DNA from 3 places in the Pseudomonas sp. BJa5 genome. Region 2 is predicted to be linked to each of the others. Evidence: riboswitches for the same ligand, from Rfam matches in the RefSeq annotation. Region 2 holds a riboswitch; each other region holds the start of a gene.

Evidence for each region. Region 2 has a riboswitch for cobalamin ahead of M2D63_RS19900 (CbtB domain-containing protein). Riboswitches for the same ligand answer to the same signal wherever they lie in the genome.
Region 1: another riboswitch for cobalamin. It lies ahead of M2D63_RS00075 (TonB-dependent siderophore receptor); the one in region 2 lies ahead of M2D63_RS19900 (CbtB domain-containing protein).
Region 3: another riboswitch for cobalamin. It lies ahead of cobO (cob(I)yrinic acid a,c-diamide adenosyltransferase); the one in region 2 lies ahead of M2D63_RS19900 (CbtB domain-containing protein).

What each region holds. Positions count from the first base shown of each region.
Region 1 is NZ_JALRNG020000001.1:9,840-15,681, forward strand. It holds gene M2D63_RS00060 (hydroxymethylglutaryl-CoA reductase) at 1-950, shown strand, start outside; gene M2D63_RS00065 (mevalonate kinase) at 956-2,020, shown strand; gene mvaD (diphosphomevalonate decarboxylase) at 2,017-3,018, shown strand; cobalamin riboswitch at 3,078-3,285, shown strand; gene M2D63_RS00075 (TonB-dependent siderophore receptor) at 3,392-5,533, shown strand; gene M2D63_RS00080 (LysR substrate-binding domain-containing protein) at 5,624-5,842, opposite strand, start outside.
Region 2 is NZ_JALRNG020000037.1:16,436-22,277, reverse strand. It holds gene M2D63_RS19925 (CsgG/HfaB family protein) at 1-171, shown strand, start outside; gene M2D63_RS19920 (DUF1272 domain-containing protein) at 397-642, opposite strand; gene cobM (precorrin-4 C(11)-methyltransferase) at 709-1,455, opposite strand; gene M2D63_RS19910 (cobalamin biosynthesis protein) at 1,483-1,884, opposite strand; gene M2D63_RS19905 (CbtA family protein) at 1,890-2,582, opposite strand; gene M2D63_RS19900 (CbtB domain-containing protein) at 2,593-2,778, opposite strand; cobalamin riboswitch at 2,876-3,102, opposite strand; cobalamin riboswitch at 3,162-3,360, shown strand; gene cobW (cobalamin biosynthesis protein CobW) at 3,456-4,523, shown strand; gene cobN (cobaltochelatase subunit CobN) at 4,527-5,842, shown strand, end outside.
Region 3 is NZ_JALRNG020000003.1:129,659-135,500, reverse strand. It holds gene M2D63_RS02860 (C40 family peptidase) at 1-3, shown strand, start outside; gene M2D63_RS02855 (sorbosone dehydrogenase family protein) at 126-1,442, opposite strand; gene M2D63_RS02850 (hypothetical protein) at 1,521-2,099, opposite strand; cobalamin riboswitch at 2,249-2,473, shown strand; gene cobO (cob(I)yrinic acid a,c-diamide adenosyltransferase) at 2,639-3,250, shown strand; gene M2D63_RS02840 (cobyrinate a,c-diamide synthase) at 3,247-4,542, shown strand; gene bluB (5,6-dimethylbenzimidazole synthase) at 4,539-5,186, shown strand; gene cbiB (adenosylcobinamide-phosphate synthase CbiB) at 5,186-5,842, shown strand, end outside.

The sequences.
Region 1 (5,842 bases), on a different contig from region 2:
CTGTCTACGCGCCGCTGGCAACCACCGAAGGCGCGCTGATCGCCAGCGTCGCCCGGGGCTGCAGCGCCTTGCGCGAAGCCGCCGGCGCCATCGTCCGGGTCGAAGAGGTCGGCATCACCCGGGCACCGGTATTTCGCACCGAGGGGATCGTGCAGACCCAGGCCTTTTTGGCCTGGATCAGCGAGCACTACCCGGACATCAAGCGCAGTTGCGAAGCCGATAGCCGTTTCCTGGTGCTGCTGGACATCACCCCGGCGGTCGTCGGCACCACCATTTACCTGCGCTTCAGATTCAGCAGCGGCGATGCCATGGGCATGAACATGGCGACACTGGCCTGCGACCGGGCGGTGACCCAGGTCATCGTGCCTGGCACCGACGTGGCCTGCGTCAGCATCTCGGGCAACTACTGCGTCGATAAAAAGCCTGCTGCCATCAATTTCATCAGTGGCCGCGGCAAACGAATTTTTGCCGAGGCCTGTCTAAGCGCGGACATACTGCGCAGCACCCTCAAGACCCAGGCCGATGCCCTGTGCGAGGTACAATACCGAAAAACCCTGCTGGGTTCGATCATGGCCGGGGCGTATGGCTGCAACGCTCATCACGCCAATATCCTGGCCGCCTTCTTCCTGGCCACCGGCCAGGACCTGGCCCACACCGCCGAGGGTGGCATGGGCATCACCTGTATCGAGCCCCGTGACCAGGGCGCCGTGTACATTTCCGTCTCGCTGCCCGATGTGCCGCTGGCCACGGTCGGCGGCGGCACCGGGCTGTCCACGCAGCGCGAGGCGCTGGCGCTGATGGGGATCAGTCCGGGGGCCCGCCCTCCCGGCGCCGACACCCTGCGCCTGGCTGAAATCCTTGGCGCCCTGGTGCTGGCCGGTGAACTGTCGATCCTCTCGGCCCAGGCCGCCCACCACCTGGCCCAGGCGCACCAGCGCCTGGGGCGCTGAGCCCGATGAGCGAGGGCAGCATTAGCGCGGTAGCTCCCGGGAAGATCATCCTGATGGGCGAGCACGCCGTGGCCCATCACAGCCCCGCTGTCGTTGCCACACTCGGCCTTTACTGCAAGGTCCAGGTGCTACCGAAATCGTCGCAGTTGATCGAGCTGTGCTTGCCGGACCTGGGCATGCATCGGTGTTATTCACGCCAAGCGGTGCTCGATTACGCCCTGCAGGCACGCCAGGCCTGGCAAGCCTATCGGTGCCACCCTGATGCGCACAGGTTTCGCGCCTTGAGAGGCCAGGCGGGCGACCACCTGGCCAAATGCGCCGTCGGTGAAACCCTGCTGCACCTGGGGCACGGGTTCAACCAGGGTCTGAAGATCAGCGTGCACTCGCAGATTCCCATCGGCGCGGGCATGGGCAGCTCGGCCGCCCTGGCAGTGTGCATACCGGCCGCGATCATCAGCCACTTCACGCGCAGGGCTGAAGTTGCGCAGGTGCAGCATCTGGCTCGCCAGATCGAGCAACGCCAGCATGGCCTGCCCTCCGGCGTCGATCATCGAACCATTGTCCAGGGCGGTGTCGCGAGCTTCATGCCCGCTGCGGGTGATGACCTGCAGCTCTGCCCCCTTCGCGATGCCGGTGCCGTGTTGAACGAGCTGCGCCTGTACAACACCGGTACCGCCAATGAAAGTACCGGAGCCGTGGTGACTGCCGTACGCAACACCCTGCAAGACGCGCACAGCCCCCTGCTGCAATCGATGCGCCAGACCACCCAAGCATTCATCGCACTGCTGCGATCCCCGCATTGCGATCGCGCCCGCTTGTATGCGCTGATCCGTGACTATGAACGTGCCCTTGAAGCGCTGGGTGTCGTGCCTGGCCCCGTTCAGGCGTTGATCCGGGAAATCGAAAAATCGGGTGGTGCGGCAAAGGTTTCCGGTGCCGGTGCGCTCTCCGGATCCAGCGCTGGTCTGCTGCTGGTGCTCCCCCCCGTCACTGCCGCCCCCTTGCTCCAGGGCCTGGACGCAATCGAGGCGCCCCTTGCGGTCGAAGGCCTGTGGGTACAACGACCATGAACAAGATCAGTGTCTCATCGCCCAGCAACATTGCCTTGATCAAGTATTGGGGCATGAGCGACGCCAAGCGCACATTGCCTGCCAACAGGTCGCTGTCGATGACCCTGAGCCGCTGCGTCAGCCTCTATACCCTGGAAACACTGGACGATTCGAGCCCTGACGAAATCTACTGGCGTGCTGAAGACGGCACGCTCGAAGCCGCAGACCCGATCATGCGCCTGGGCATCGAACAGCATGTGCGACGACTTCGCCAGTGCAGCGACTTCCGGCAGCCGCTGCGCATCGCCACCACCAATACCTTTCCAACCAGCGCGGGTATCGCCTCTTCCGCCTCGGGGTACTCTGCCCTGGCGCTGGCGTTTGCCGCGCTGTTCGGCCAGCTGTCGTCACCCGACCAGCTCAGCGGCCTGGCGCGCCTTTCCGGTTCGGGCTCCGCAGCCCGATCGCTACTGGGCGGTTTCGTCACATGGCCCGGTGATGCCGACGACCCGCAAAGCCCGGCCCGGCAACTGGCAACCGCCGCCCATTGGCCGCTGCACGACATCATCGTGGTGGTCGACGGTTCAGCGAAAACAACCAGCTCGCGGATCGGTCATTTGCGCGCCCAGAGCAGCCCGTTCTACCAGCGCCGCCAACAACTGTTGGTGGAACGCCTGAGGCATCTACAGCACGCCATCCTGACCCGTGATTTTTCCCGCTTTGCCGATATCGTCGAGTGCGAGGCCATCGAGCTTCACTTGATCGCCATGTCGTCCGTGCCGCCGCTGTTCTATTGGCAGCCGGCAACCCTCTCGGTGTTGTACCGGGTGCAGCAACTTCGGCGCAACGGCCTGGATGTCTGCACGACCTTCGATGCAGGCCCCAATGCCCATGTGCTCTGTACGCCCGAGCATTGTCCCAAGGTGCTTGCGGTGCTGCGCGAACTCGATGGCGTACAACAGATCATCCCGGACCAGATCGGCGAAGGCCCGCAGGTGCTGACCCAGGCACTTTTCTGAGCCCCGGCTTACACCGCAACACACGGCCAAGTCGTTGACTGCAAAGACATTCGATGGTCAGATGCGCGCCAGTTTCAGGTGTCCTGCGCCGCCGCGCGCAGGGTGAAACGGGAAGCCGGTGCGTCACATGAAGTGATCAGTCCGGCGCTGCCCCCGCAACGGTAAGCGAGCGAAGCCTTCGAAACACCACTGTGCCACGGCATGGGAAGGTGAAGGCCTTCACGACCCTCGCAAGCCCGGAGACCGGCCTGAAGCTTCGTTTGGCAACCCCGCGGTGGGCGGGCGCAGGCCGGTTTGCGTGCGCCTGCGCGCGCGATTCCTCCATGCGTTGTTCCCTCCGGGATTCATTTCTTCCTGTTCGATTTGGAACGACATGTCCCGTACTTCCAAGCTTCACACCCTGGCGGCCAATGCCCTGGCGCCCTGCCTGGCATTCTCCCTGCCGACCTTCGCCGAAGACCGCGAGCCTGTTCCCCTGGCCCTGCCCTCGACGGCCATCACCAGCAGCAGCGACACCGCGCCGATCAGCCTGGCCACGCCCCTGCCGGCCGGCTCGCGCCTGAACCTCAGCGCCCTGGACACCCCGGCCAGCACCAGCAGCCTCAGCGCCGAGGTCATCGATGGGCGCAACAACCGCAGCGTGCAGGATGCCGTCAGCCGCTCGCCGGGCATCACCTCGATCGCCACCCCGGGCAACGGCAACACCGCCCTGTCGGCACGGGGCTTTACCGGGCACGATGCGGTGATGACCCTGTTCGATGGCTCGCGCTTGTACACCGGCGCCGGTACCCAGACCTTCCCGGTGGCCCCATGGATGGTCGAGCGCATCGACATCATCCGCGGGCCTGCCTCGGTGCTCTACGGTGAAGGCGCTACCGGTGCGGTGGTCAACGTGATCCCGAAAAAGCCCTTCGCCGGCGAGATCAGCAACCACCTGCGCCTGGGCTACGGCAGTGATGACCGCCAGCAACTGGGCCTGGACAGCGGCGGTTCGCTGGGCGAGCGGCTGAGCTACCGGCTGACCCTCGACCGCCAGCAATCCAATGGCTGGGTCGACCATGGCGAGTCGCAGAACCTGGCCATGAGCGCCGCCCTGCGCTTCGATGCCAGCGACGACCTGAGTTTCACCCTGGCCCACGAGCGCGGTGATGCCGAGCCGATGAACTACTTCGGCACGCCCTTGATCGACGGCCACTACCGCGACAGCCTGCGCAAGAAGAACTACAACGTGCGCAACGACGTGCAGCGCTACCATGACGAATGGACGCGGCTGAACAGCGACTGGACCCTGAGCGATTCGCTCAGCGCCAGCAACCAGCTCTACTACATCAAGAGCCGCCGTCACTGGCGCAATGCCGAGGACTACACCTGGAGCCCAGACCAGGGCCTGCTCCAGCGCGGCAGCTACCTGGAAATCAAGCACGACCAGGAACAGATCGGCGACCGCCAGAGCTTCACCTTCGACCACTCACTGTTCGGCCTTGCCAGCAAGACCGTGGTGGGCGCCGAGTACAACCGCATCCGTTTCGGCATCGACAGCAACTCACCCTACACCGACATCGGCGGTGACTTCGTCGACCCGTGGAACCCGGCGCCTGGCGACTTCCACAGCCAGGACCCGACCCGCCCGCAAAGCCACAGCACCACCCGCACCTTCGCCCTGTTCGCCGAGAACCGCACCCAGCTGTCAGCACGCTGGTCGCTGGTGACCGGCATTCGCCGCGACCAGAACCACATCGATCGCACCAACCTGATCGACGACAGCCGCAGCGACCGAAGCCTGGGCGGTGGCAACTGGCGCGCCGGGCTGGTGTTCGCGCTGACCGACGAGCTGTCGTTGTATGGCCAGTATTCCACCAGCGAGGACGGTGTCAGCGACCTGATCACCCTGAGCCCCGCCCAGCAGCAATTCGACCTCACCGAAGCGAAGCAGACCGAGTTCGGCCTCAAGCAGCTGTTCTGGGACGGCCGTGGCGAATGGACCCTGGCGGCCTATCACATCGTCAAAAAGAAGCTGTTGGTCGACAACCCGATCACCCACCAGAAGGAACAGGCCGGGCAACAGACCTCCGACGGCCTGGAGGCGACCCTGGAGCTGGTCCTGGCCAACCAGTGGCAGGTCTCGGCCAACGCCTCGGTGGTACGCGCCCGATACGACGACTTCGAGCAGACCGTGGACGGTGAGTCGGTCTCCCGGGCCGGCAACCGGCCGAGCAATGTGCCACGGCGCACCGCCAACCTGTGGGTGAACAAGGGCCTGGGCCACGGCGTGGAGGCCGGCATGGGGCTGCGGTACGTCGATAAGCGCTATGCCGACACCGCCAATAGCCAGACGGTGCCGGGCTTTACCGTGGTCGATGCCAACCTGGGCTGGCAGGTGCTGCCGGATGTGCGGTTGGGACTGCAGCTGAACAACCTGCTGGACCGTCGTTATGCAGCGACGGCGCACAGTGGCGAGCAGTGGATCATGGGCCAGCCACGGTCGTATTTTGCGACGCTGGATTACAGTTTCTGAATGACTGCGCAATCGCGGGGCAAGCCCGCTCCCACAGGGATCACACAAACCCTGTGGGAGCGGGCTTGCCCCGCGATCAGGCCCAGAACATCACCCCAATTCCGGCAGGCTGTACCGCTCGGCAAAATACTGGCGGAAAAACTCCACCGCCACCCGTACCTTGGCCGAGCTGGCCAGTGGCGAGGTATACACCGCCCAGATATCCGCCGGCTGGTGATAGTCGCCCAGCACCTGGACCAGACGCCCATCGGCCAGGCTGTCGTGCACATCCCACCAGGAACGCAGCAAGATCCCCCGCCCGTCCAGGCA
Region 2 (5,842 bases):
GGCTACACCACCAACGAACCGGCGCAACTGTGCGTGCTGTCGGCCATCGAGTCGGCGGTGGGGCACCTGCTGGCCCAGGGCATCGAGCGGCGCCTGTGGCAGGTGGCCGGCGATGGCAGTGGCGACAAGGCGGTGCTGGACAAGTACCTGAGCCAGTATCAGGTGCCGTGATCTTTATGCCCGTCGCAGGCTATCGCCAGCTCCCACAACAGCCCTGTTCTCCAGGCTGTTGTGGGAACTGTGGGGAGTGTGGGGGCTGTTGGGAGTGTGGGGAGTGTGTGGGGGCTGTTGGGAGTGTGGGGGGCTGTTGGGAGTGTGGGGAGTGTGGGAAGTGTGGGGACTGTGGGAGCTGGCGAAGCCTGCGATGCAAGGCAACGCCTTGCCAGTCCCCGTTACTCAGTGCGTCGGGCAACCCTGTTCCTTGACGATCCGCTGGGTCGAGGCCGGATACTTCACCAGCTTGGCCGCCGCCCGCGCCGGGCGCTTGACCAGCTCGCCACCACAGTTGGGGCACTGGCCCTTGAGCTGGCGCTCATTGCAATCAACACAGAAGGTGCATTCGAACGAGCAGATCAAAGCCTCCTGGCTGTCACCGGGCAGGTCGCGGCCACAGCATTCACAGTTGGGGCGCAGTTCGAGCATGATCAGGTCCTCTGAAGGTGGGCGGAACCGCCAGTGTGCTACCGGCCCGGCCCCGCGACAATACCCTCAGGGACGATAGAGGTGGGCATGGCTGGCGCGGTACAGCGCCGACTCGGAAAAGCTGTCGCTGGCCAGCACCCGCCCGACCAGGATCAGCGCCGTACGCCGGAATCCCTTGGCCTCCACCTGCTGGACAATCCCGTCCAGGGTGTCCAGCACCCAGTCCTGGTCCGGCCAGGTGGCGCGGTGCACCACGGCGATCGGGCAGTCGCCGCCATAGTGCGGGCGCAGCTGCTCGACGATCTTGTGCAGGTGCTTGACCCCCAGGTGAATCGCCAGGGTGCAGCCATGGCGGGCCAGGTCCGCCAGTTGCTCGCCGGCGGGCATCGGTGACTTGTCGCCATAGCGGGTGAGGATCACGGTCTGGGCGATGTCCGGCAGGGTCAGCTCGCAGCCGAGCAGGGCGGCGCTGGCCGCCACCGCGGTGACGCCGGGGACGATCTGGTAGGGAATGCCCAGCTCGCGCAGGTAGCGGATCTGTTCGCCGATGGCGCCGTACAGGCTCGGGTCGCCGCTGTGCACCCGGGCCACGTCCAGGCCCTGGTCGTGGGCGTCCTTGATCGCCTCGATGATCTGCGCCAGGTGCAGTTCGGCGCTGTTGATGACCGTCTGCGCGCTGTGCCCTTCGAGCACGGCGGCCGGCACCAGGGAGCCGGCATAGATGATCACCGGGCAGCGATGGATCAGGCGCTGGCCCTTGACGGTGATCAGCTCGGGATCGCCGGGGCCGGCACCGATGAAATAGACGGTCATGGGAGGTCCTTGGGAAGAAAGTGCGGATTATCCGCCAACGCCTGGGGTTGTGGCGATGGCCAGGCTGGCGTCGGCCAGCAGGGTGCGGGTCACGCGCAGCTGTGCCTTGCCCGCCAGGTGCTCGGCCAGGGCCAGCGCCGCGCTTTCGGCAACGCCGTAGCAACCGCTGTGCTGGTAGGCCACCTGCGAGCGATGGCTCAGGCGAGGCTCGAAGGGCGCCAGTTGCGCGGCGCTGAAGAATAATAAAGGCAGCTTGAGGCGCCGGGCCAGTTGCTGCAGCCCGGGCTCATCCTGCTTGAGGTCGATGCTGGCCAGGCCCGCGACGGCGTCCAGGTGCAAGCCGTGGGCCTTGAGGGTCTGCTCCAGCAGGTCGCCCAGCGTTTCGGCCGGGCAACCCCGTCGGCACCCCAGGCCGACGTACAGCGGCATGGCGATCAGGCCTGGCTCGAACGACGGTAGAGCCAGGCGCTGAGCAGGCCCAGGGCCAGCCAGAACGCGGCGTTGGTCAGCAGCGAGGCGACCTTGAACTCGGTTTCCAGGGCTTGGGGGGCAAGCATCTCATGCACTTCAGGCTGCGGTGCGCCGATCACGTGAGGGATGACCAGCAGTACCGCACCCACGATCTTGAACAGCCAGTTGTGGGCAAACGCGATCAGTGCCAGTCCCGCGGCGGTGGCAGCAGCGGTGCCCACCCACCAGGTCTGACGCTGGGCCAGGTCGGCGGCAGCGGTGCCCGGCAGCTCGGGCGGCAGGCCCAGGGTTGGCGCCAGGCAGAACACGGCAAAGCCGCCCAGGCCCCAGAGCGCACCGCTGAGCACGGTCTTCGGCGCGCGCAGGGTGTAGAGCGCGGCCAGGATCAGGGCAAAACCGACGGCCACCACCAGGTTGCCACCGGTGGTCGACAGTACGCGCTGCCAGCCATCTTCCGGTGCCCAGGCTTCGCTGTCGTGGTGATGGTCGGCCGCCACCCCGGGCGCGTGCGCGTGGGCTTCGACCGCCGGTGCCGCGCTTTCATAGGTTTCCGCCTCAAGAATCAGCGGCGCGACCCAGAAGCTTTGCAGCAGGGTCAGCAGCAGGGCGGCCAGCAGGCCGGCAAAACCTGCGGTGCGAGCGATACGCTTGATCATCGACAGCTACTCAGTGGCAAGGGAAGGCAGCGCTGTGGCGGGTGTCGTGGGCGGCATTGTGCACCGCTTCGATATGCGAAAAGCCGGCGAAGTACACCAGGCACAGGCCCAGCAGCGAGGCGCCGACGGCGACCAGCAGGCGCTGGCTGAGGCTGGACGGGGTAACGGCGGAATGACTGGCGGTGCTGGTACGCATGGCGCTTTCCTCTGGGTGTTGTCGGGCAACAGGCAAGCGCAACGAGCCCCTGCACGAGGACCGTCCAAGGGTTCAACAGCGCCCGCCCACCGCGGGTTTGTCAGAATCGGTATTGGGCCGGTCTCCGGGCTGGCGAGGGCAGGCTGATAGCCTTGCCACTGGCGTCACCTTCCCATGCCGGACTACAGGCACAGTGGTTCTGACGCTTTTCTCGCTTACCGTTGCGGGGGCAGCACCGGACTTGTCGGGCATGTCGATCACATGCGCTGACGCACCGGTTTCCCGTTTCACCCAGTCAAGGGCACCCAAACGAATGGCATAGCAAATCACGGGGGCGGCCGGGCGTCAATCGTGACAGCAGTTGACCACTCACCGGGCACTGCGTAGCCTAGCCGCTTCGAGGTTCTTCGGCAGCGACCGAAGCTAAGACGGGAACGCGGTACAAGCCGCGGCTGCCCCCGCAACTGTAAGCATTGAAGCGTTCGACACAGCCACTGCATCACTGCGGGAAGGCGTCGTTCGACTGGCTCGTCGGCCGGTGCAGTGCAAGCCAGGAGACCTGCCTCGAACAGTTTCCGACATTAAACCGGGCGGGGTGATCCGGTGGCGAACGCGCCCAGGTCAAGGTACCTGCGGCTCTCGTCGCGCATGCCCGCCATCCTGCCAAGGGCATCGACATGAAAACACTGGCCAAACTCCCTGTCACCATCGTTACCGGCTTTCTCGGCTCGGGCAAGACCACGCTGCTGCGGCACATGCTCGACAACGCCCAGGGGCGGCGCATCGCGGTGATCGTCAACGAGTTCGGCGAGCTGGGCATCGATGGCGAGATCCTCAAGCAGTGCAGCATCGGCTGCACCGAGGAAGAGGCCAGCGGCCGCGTCTATGAACTGGCCAACGGTTGCCTGTGCTGCACCGTGCAGGAAGAGTTCTTCCCGGTGATGCGCGAGCTGGTGGCCCGTCGCGGCGACCTGGACCACATCCTCATCGAAACCAGTGGCCTGGCCCTGCCAAAGCCTTTGGTCCAGGCCTTCCAGTGGCCGGAAATCCGCAATGCCTGCACCGTCGATGCGGTGATCACCGTGGTCGACAGCCCGGCCGTGGCCGCTGGCACCTTCGCCGCCTACCCGGACCAGGTCGATGCCCAGCGCAAGCTCGATCCGAACCTGGACCACGAGTCGCCACTGCACGAGCTGTTCGCCGACCAGTTGGCCAGCGCCGACCTGGTGGTGCTGAACAAGGCCGACCTGATCGCCGCCGCCGACCTGGCCAAGGTCCGCGCCGAGGTACAGGAAGAGCTGCCGCCAGCGGTCAAGGTGATCGAAGCGAGCAACGGCCGCCTGCCACTGGATGTGCTGCTGGGCCTGGGCGCCGAGTCCGAAGTGCACATCGATGGCCGCCGTACCCACCACGATTCCCATCATGACGGCGACGATCATGACGATCATGACCACGACGCCTTCGACTCGATCTCCATCGAATTGCCTGAAGCCGACGAAAGCCTGCTGCTCGATGCCCTGACCCAACTGGTGGTGCAGCACGGCATCCTGCGGGTCAAGGGCTTTGCCGCCGTGCCCGGCAAGCCGATGCGCCTGCTGATCCAGGGCGTGGGCACCCGTTTCGACAAGCATTTCGACCGCGCCTGGCGCAGTGAAGAACCGCGCACCACACGCCTGGTGCTGATCGGCCAGGAACTGGATGCCGCGCACCTGGAGGCGAGCCTGCGCGCCGCCCTGGGCGCCTGATCCATGCACCTGCTGCGGACCCAGCCCGGTGGTTTCGTACCGGACGACAGCATTGCCGACCTCGGCCAGACCCCGGCCGAGCTGGTAATCCTCTGCAGCGGTGACTCGCACCTGGCACTGCTGGCCGAAACTGCCCGGCAGTTGCCCGAGGATTATCCCAGCCTGCGCCTGGCCAACCCCATGCAGGTGCAGAACCACGCCTCGGTCGACCTCTATATCGACGAGGTGCTGCGCCATGCCAAGGTCATCCTGGTGTCGTTGCATGGCGGGGTCGGCTACTGGCGCTACGGTGTCGAGCAGCTACTGGAGCTGGCGAACCGTGGCGTCAAATTGATCCTGGTACCTGGTGACGATCACCCGGACCCGGAACTGACCGGCCTAGGCAACGTGCCGGCCGAACAGGCCGAACGGCTCTGGCACTTTTTGCGCCAGGGCGGCAAGGCCAACGCCCTGAACCTGTTCAACTGCCTGGCCAGCCTCTGGCTCGGGCGCGACTACCCTTGGGCTGAACCGCAGCAACTACCGCGTACGGCGGTGTACCACCCTGAAAGGGCCGCTGCCGAATTGCAGGACTGGTTCGGCCAGTGGCAGGTCGAACAGCCGGTGGTACCCATCCTGTTCTACCGCTCGCACCTGCAGGCGGCCAACACCGCTTTTATCGATACGTTTTGCCAACGCTTGCAACGGGCCGGGCTCAACCCCTTGCCGATTGCCGTGGCCAGCCTCAAGGAGGCCGGCTGCCTGGCCCAGGTCGAAGCCTGGCTGGACGAGGTCGACGCTGCGCTGATCATCAACACCACGGGCTTTGCCCAGTCCAGCCCGGAGCAGCCGCACCTGCGACCGTTTCGCCGGGATATTCCGGTGCTGCAGGCGATCTGCGCCCAGGATAACGAGCCGGGCTGGCAGGCCAGCGAGCAGGGCCTGGGCGCTCGCGACCTGGCGATGCATATCGTTTTGCCGGAGCTGGACGGGCGCATCATCACCCGGCCGATCAGCTTCAAGGACCTGGCCTGGCGCAGCGAACGCAGCCAGTCGGACGTGGTCTGCTACCGGCCCCATGCCGAACGCATGGACTTTGTCGCCGAACTGGCCCGGCGCTGGTGTGCATTGGCGCAGTTGCCCAACCGTGACAAGCGCGTGGCCCTGGTGCTGGCCAACTACCCGACCCGCGACGGGCGCATCGGCAACGGCGTGGGGCTGGACACCCCGGCAGCGGCGCTGAACATCCTGCGCGCCCTCAAGGCCCAGGGCTACCCGCTGGCCGAGCTGCCCGACAGCGGCACGGCGCTGATCCAGGCGCTGCTGGGCGGGGTCAGCAA
Region 3 (5,842 bases), on a different contig from region 2:
TGAGATGTGAGATCAACTGTCTTTGTGGGGGTGGGCCCCGTTGTGATGTATGAGCTACATCGCATCGCGGGGCAAGCCCGCTCCCACAGCAGTCCAGGTGGGAGCGGGCTTGCCCCGCGACAGGGTTACTTCACCTTGCTCACCCGCCAGATCGTATTGCCCACATCATCGGCCACCAGCAATCCCCCACGCTGATCGTTGATGACCCCCACCGGTCGCCCCCTGGCTTTGCCGTCAGCGTCAAGAAAGCCGGTCAACAGGTCGATCGGCTTGCCTGCCGGTCGGCCGGACGTGCTGAAGGGCACGAAAATCACCTTGTAGCCACTGTGCGGCTTGCGGTTCCAGGAGCCGTGCTGGCCGATGAATGCGCCTTGCTCGAACGGCGGCGGTAGTACGCCGGGCTCGGCGAAGGTCAGGCCCAGTGAGGCGGTGTGCGGGCCTACGGCGTAGTCCGGGGCAATGGCCGAGGCCACCTGTTGCGGATCCTGTGGATTGACCCGCTGGTCGACGTTCTGGCCATAGTAGCTGTATGGCCAGCCATAAAAACCGCCGTCCTTGACCGAGGTGATGTAGTCGGGCACCAGGTCGCTGCCGATCTCATCGCGCTCGTTGACCGCCGTCCACAGGTGTCCGGTGTGTGGCTCCCAGGCCATGCCGTTGGGGTTGCGCAGGCCCGAGGCGAAAATGCGCGTTTGACCGCTGGCCGGGTCGATTTCCCAAATCGCGGCGCGGCCTTTTTCCTGCGCCATGCCGTGTTCGCCGACATTGCTGTTGGAGCCCACTGTCACGTAGAGCTTCTTGCCGTCGCGGCTGGCGATCACGTTCTTGGTCCAGTGGTGATTCAGCCGCCCACCGGGCAGCTCGGCTACCAGTGTGCCAGGGCCCGTGATCGCCATGCTGCCGGGCTCATAGTGAAAGCGCAGCAAGCGATCGGTATCGGCCACGTAGAAGTCGTTGCCCACCAGGGCCATGCCGAAGGGTGAGTTGAGGTTGTCGATGAAAGTGGTGCGGATTTCGGCCACGCCATCCCGGTCGCTGTCGCGCAACAGGCTGATGCGGTTGGGGCTGGGCACGGCGGCGCCAGCACGGCCCATGGCCTTTTTCATCACCCAGCCCCGTATTCCCTTGTTGTCGTCAGGCTTGGGCGGGGCGTTGGTTTCAGCCACCAGTACGTCGCCATTGGGCAGTACGTACAGCCAGCGCGGGTGATCCAGCCCTTCGGCGAAGGCCGCCACCCGGGTGCCGGGTGCCGTCGAAGGCCTGGCGCCCCGGGGCCAGCCCACCGCCGGGGCGATGTTGACGGTTGGAATCAGGGTCTTGTTCGGCTCGGGGAGTTGGGGGGACGGACCGTACCCGTCACTGACCTGCAGGCGGGCGGTTTCGCCGCAGCCGCTCAATCCAGCGCTCATTGCCAGCAGCAGCGCTATCGGAGTCTTGCCCATTGTGGTGACCTCACGAAGTTGGCCTCTTTGGCAGTAGAGGACGGCCGCGTTCGCGAGGTTCCCTTGGTGGCGGGCGGATCAGGCCTGCTTGAGCAGCAGGGCGACCCCGGGGTGATACTGCCCGGCTTCGTTGTGCAACTTGCGATAGGCGTACGGAAAGTACCAGGCAATGGCACAGGCGGTGTGCTTGTGCAGGTCGTCGACCAGGTCCTGGAGTTCTTCGGGGCTGGCGTGTTGGCCGGCTTTCCAGGGGCTGGCGAAGAGGGCGGCGACTTTCAGCTGGCTTGGTGCTGCGACCTGGCGGGCGGCTTGTACGGTTTCGGCCAGGGCATTGGCCAGGTCAAGCCGGGCGATCCGTGGCCAGCGCTGGCTGGCCTGCAGGTAGGCGGCTTCTTCGCGGCTGGCGATATACAGGTCGCAACGACCGTCGCGATCACCGTCTTCGCGCTGCTTCTTGCTCTGGTGCTGCGCCAAGGTCACCAACTCGGCTTGCCAGGCCGCCGCTGACAGCAAACCGAGGTTGGCCTGGGCGCCGTGCCAGTAGGCGGCTTCGCCATCGCCCAGCACCTGGTTGAATCGATCGATGCATTCGACCCAGCGTTCCAGCACCGGACGCAGGAATTCCAGGCGTGTGTTGTTGATGATCAGGCCTTGCATGCTGCTCTCTCCTTTATCATTGTGATCGAGTACAGCCAGTTTATGGCTATTTGATATCACTGAAATCAGGGTGACACAAGATGACAAGGTCGCCATTGATCCAGGCCGGTAGGGCGCCTTTCATTGACGCTCCCGGTGCAACCCTCTAACCTTCGCGACTTGTTTCAGGTGCTCTGTGGGCTGTGGCCTGGCAGGGTGAAACAGGGAAGCCGGTGGGCGCGCAAAGGCGCGCGAATCCGGCGCTGCCCCCGCAACGGTAGGTGAGTCAAGGCCGCGCATGGCCACTGGGTGCCCGCACCCGGGAAGGCGCGCGACCCGGGTGTTCATGGCCCCGCTCACAAGCCCGGAGACCGGCCTGTCACAGTCAACGGCATCACGGAGGGTGATGCGCGGTTTCTTCGGCTTCGTGCCGCAGCCCTGCGCGTTTCTCCGTCTGCCTTATCCATTCATCTGTTGCCCATCCTTCGCCGCGAAACCTGTGCAGCCCCGTGCTGCTACGCTCGTTGCGGTTGGCCGACAGTGGTTTGCGGAGAACTTCGATGACTGAATCCACCGAGCGTGACGAACGCCACCTGGCCCGTATGCAGCGCAAGAAGGCGGTAATCGACGAGCGTATCGCCAACGCCCCCAACGAGTGCGGCCTGCTGCTGGTGCTCAGCGGCAATGGCAAGGGCAAGAGCAGCTCGGCCTTCGGCATGCTGGCGCGGGCCATGGGCCACGGCATGCAGTGCGGCGTGGTGCAGTTCATCAAGGGCCGCAACAGCACCGGTGAAGAGCTGTTCTTCCGCCGCTTTCCCGAGCAGGTGCGCTATCACGTGATGGGCGAGGGCTTCACCTGGGAAACCCAGGACCGCCAGCGCGACATCGCCGCCGCCGAAGCCGCCTGGGCCGTGTCCCGGCAGATGCTGCAGGACCCGAGCATCGCCTTCGTGGTGCTCGATGAGCTGAACATCGCCCTCAAGCACGGCTACCTCGACCTCGACCAGGTACTCAGCGACCTGCAGGCGCGCCCGCCGATGCAGCATGTGATCGTCACCGGTCGCGGGGCCAAGGACGAGATGATCGAACTGGCCGACACCGTCACCGAGATGGGCATGATCAAGCACGCCTTCCAGGCCGGCATCCGTGCCCAGAAGGGCGTCGAACTATGAGTCTGACCCGGCACTGCCCGGCGGTCCTGATCGCCGCGCCGGCATCGGGGCAGGGCAAGACCACGGTGACCGCCGCCCTGGCACGCCTGCACCGTAACCAGGGGCGCAAGGTGCGGGTGTTCAAGTGTGGCCCGGATTTCCTCGACCCGATGATTCTCGAGCGGGCCAGCGGCGCGCCGGTGTACCAGCTGGATCTGTGGATGGTCGGTGAACAGGAAAGCCGGCGTCTGTTGTGGGAAGCAGCAGGCGAGGCCGACCTGATTCTGATCGAAGGGGTCATGGGCCTGTTCGACGGCACGCCGTCGAGCGCCGACCTGGCGCGTCACTTCGGCGTGCCGGTGCTGGCGGTGATCGACGGCACGGCCATGGCCCAGACCTTCGGCGCCCTGGCCCTGGGCCTGGCGCGCTACCAGCCCGACCTGCCGTTCGCCGGGGTGCTGGCCAACCGCGTCGGCACCCTGCGTCATGCCCAGTTGCTCGAAGGCAGCCTGACCGAGGGCCTGCGCTGGTATGGCGGCCTGTCGCGGGAAACCGGCATCGAACTGCCGAGCCGCCACCTGGGCCTGGTCCAGGCCAGTGAGCTCAATGACCTGGACCTGCGCCTGGACGCTGCTGCCGAGGCCCTGGGAGCCAGTTGCGAATCGTCGTTGCCGCCACCGGTGGCGTTCGCGGCGCCGAGCGAGTTGAACATCGAGCCGTTGCTCGAAGGCGTCACCATTGCAGTGGCCCGGGATGAAGCCTTTGCCTTCACCTATGGCGCCAACCTCGACCTGCTGCGGGCCATGGGCGCTGAGCTGGCGTTCTTCTCGCCGCTGCGTGACGCCTGCCTGCCAGAGGCGGACAGCCTGTACCTGCCGGGCGGATATCCGGAGCTGCACCATCAGGCGCTGGCCGCCAATGCGCCGATGCTCGGCGCCATTCGCGCCCACCACCAGGCGGGCAAGCCCGTGCTCGCCGAATGTGGTGGCATGCTCTACCTGCTCGATGCCCTGACCGATGTGGCCGGCGAGCGTGCCGAACTGCTGGGCCTGCTGCAGGGCGAAGCGGTGATGCAGAAGCGCCTGGCTGCCCTGGCCCTGCAGGCGGTGGAGCTGCCCGAGGGCAACCTGCGCGGGCACACCTATCACCACTCCCTGACCAGCACCGCGCTGGAGCCGATCGCTCGTGGCCAGAGCCCCAATGGCGGCCGCGGCGCCGAAGCGGTCTATCGCTGCGGGCGGCTGACCGCGTCCTACGTGCATTTCTATTTCGCCTCCAACCCCCGGGCGGCGGCGGCGCTGTTGGCACCATGAGCGACCAGGCCTTTACCGATGCCGAGCGCGCGGCGGTGTATCGCGCGATTGGCGAGCGCCGCGACATGCGCCATTTCATCCCGGGTGAAGTGGCGCCCGAGCTGCTCGCACGCCTGCTGCAAGCCGCGCATCAGGCGCCCAGCGTCGGCCTGATGCAGCCCTGGCGCTTTATCCGGATTACCGACCGCAGCCTGCGCCAGCGTATCCAGCGCCTGGTGGAGGAGGAGCGGGTGCGCACCGCCCAAGCGCTGGGCGAGCGTTCCGACGAATTCATGCAGCTCAAGGTCGAAGGCATCAACGACTGCGCCGAATTGCTGGTGGCGGCGTTGATGGATGACCGCGAGAAACACATTTTCGGTCGCAGGACCCTGCCGGAAATGGACCTGGCGTCGCTGTCGTGCGCCATCCAGAACCTCTGGCTGGCCGCCCGCGCCGAAGGGCTGGGCATGGGCTGGGTGTCGCTGTTCGAGCCGGCGGCACTGGCCGCGCTGCTGGGTATGCCGGCAGGTGCCAAGCCACTGGCGATCCTCTGCCTGGGACCGGTCCAGGCGTTCTACCCGGCACCGATGCTGGCCCTCGAAGGCTGGGCGACGGTGCGGCCCTTGAGTGACATGCTGTTCGAAAACCAGTGGGGAGAGTCTTGATGAGTGTGGCGTTGCTGAGTGTTGCCGGCGTGGCGCTGGATGCGCTGTGGGGGGAGCCCGAGCGTCGGCATCCACTGGTGGCGTTCGGTCGCCTGGCCGGGCGTCTGGAGCAGCGTTTCAATGCCGGGGGGCGCGGTTGGCGCAGCCATGGCGTCACCGCCTGGTTCCTGGCGGTAATCCCCTTGACCCTGCTGATTACCGTGCTGTCCTGGCTGCCCTATATCGGTTGGCTGGTGGAGGTGCTGGCGCTGTACTGCGCCCTGGGCCTGCGCAGCCTGGGTGAACACGTGATCCCGGTGGCCAGCGCCTTGCGCAGCGGTGACCTGGAGCAGGCACGTCAGCGCGTCAGCTACCTGGTCAGCCGCGAAACCCGCGAACTGGACGAAACCGCCGTGGCCCGGGCTGCAACCGAATCGGTGCTGGAAAACGGCAGCGATGCGGTGTTCGCCGCCTTGTTCTGGTTTATCGTCGCCGGTGCGCCGGGGGTGGTGCTCTATCGCCTGAGCAACACCCTGGACGCCATGTGGGGCTATCGCAACGAGCGCTTCGAGCGCTTCGGCTGGGCGGCGGCACGCATCGACGATGTGCTCAACTACATTCCGGCACGGCTGGTGGCCCTGACCTACGCCGTGCTCGGCAAGACCCGCCTGGCCCTG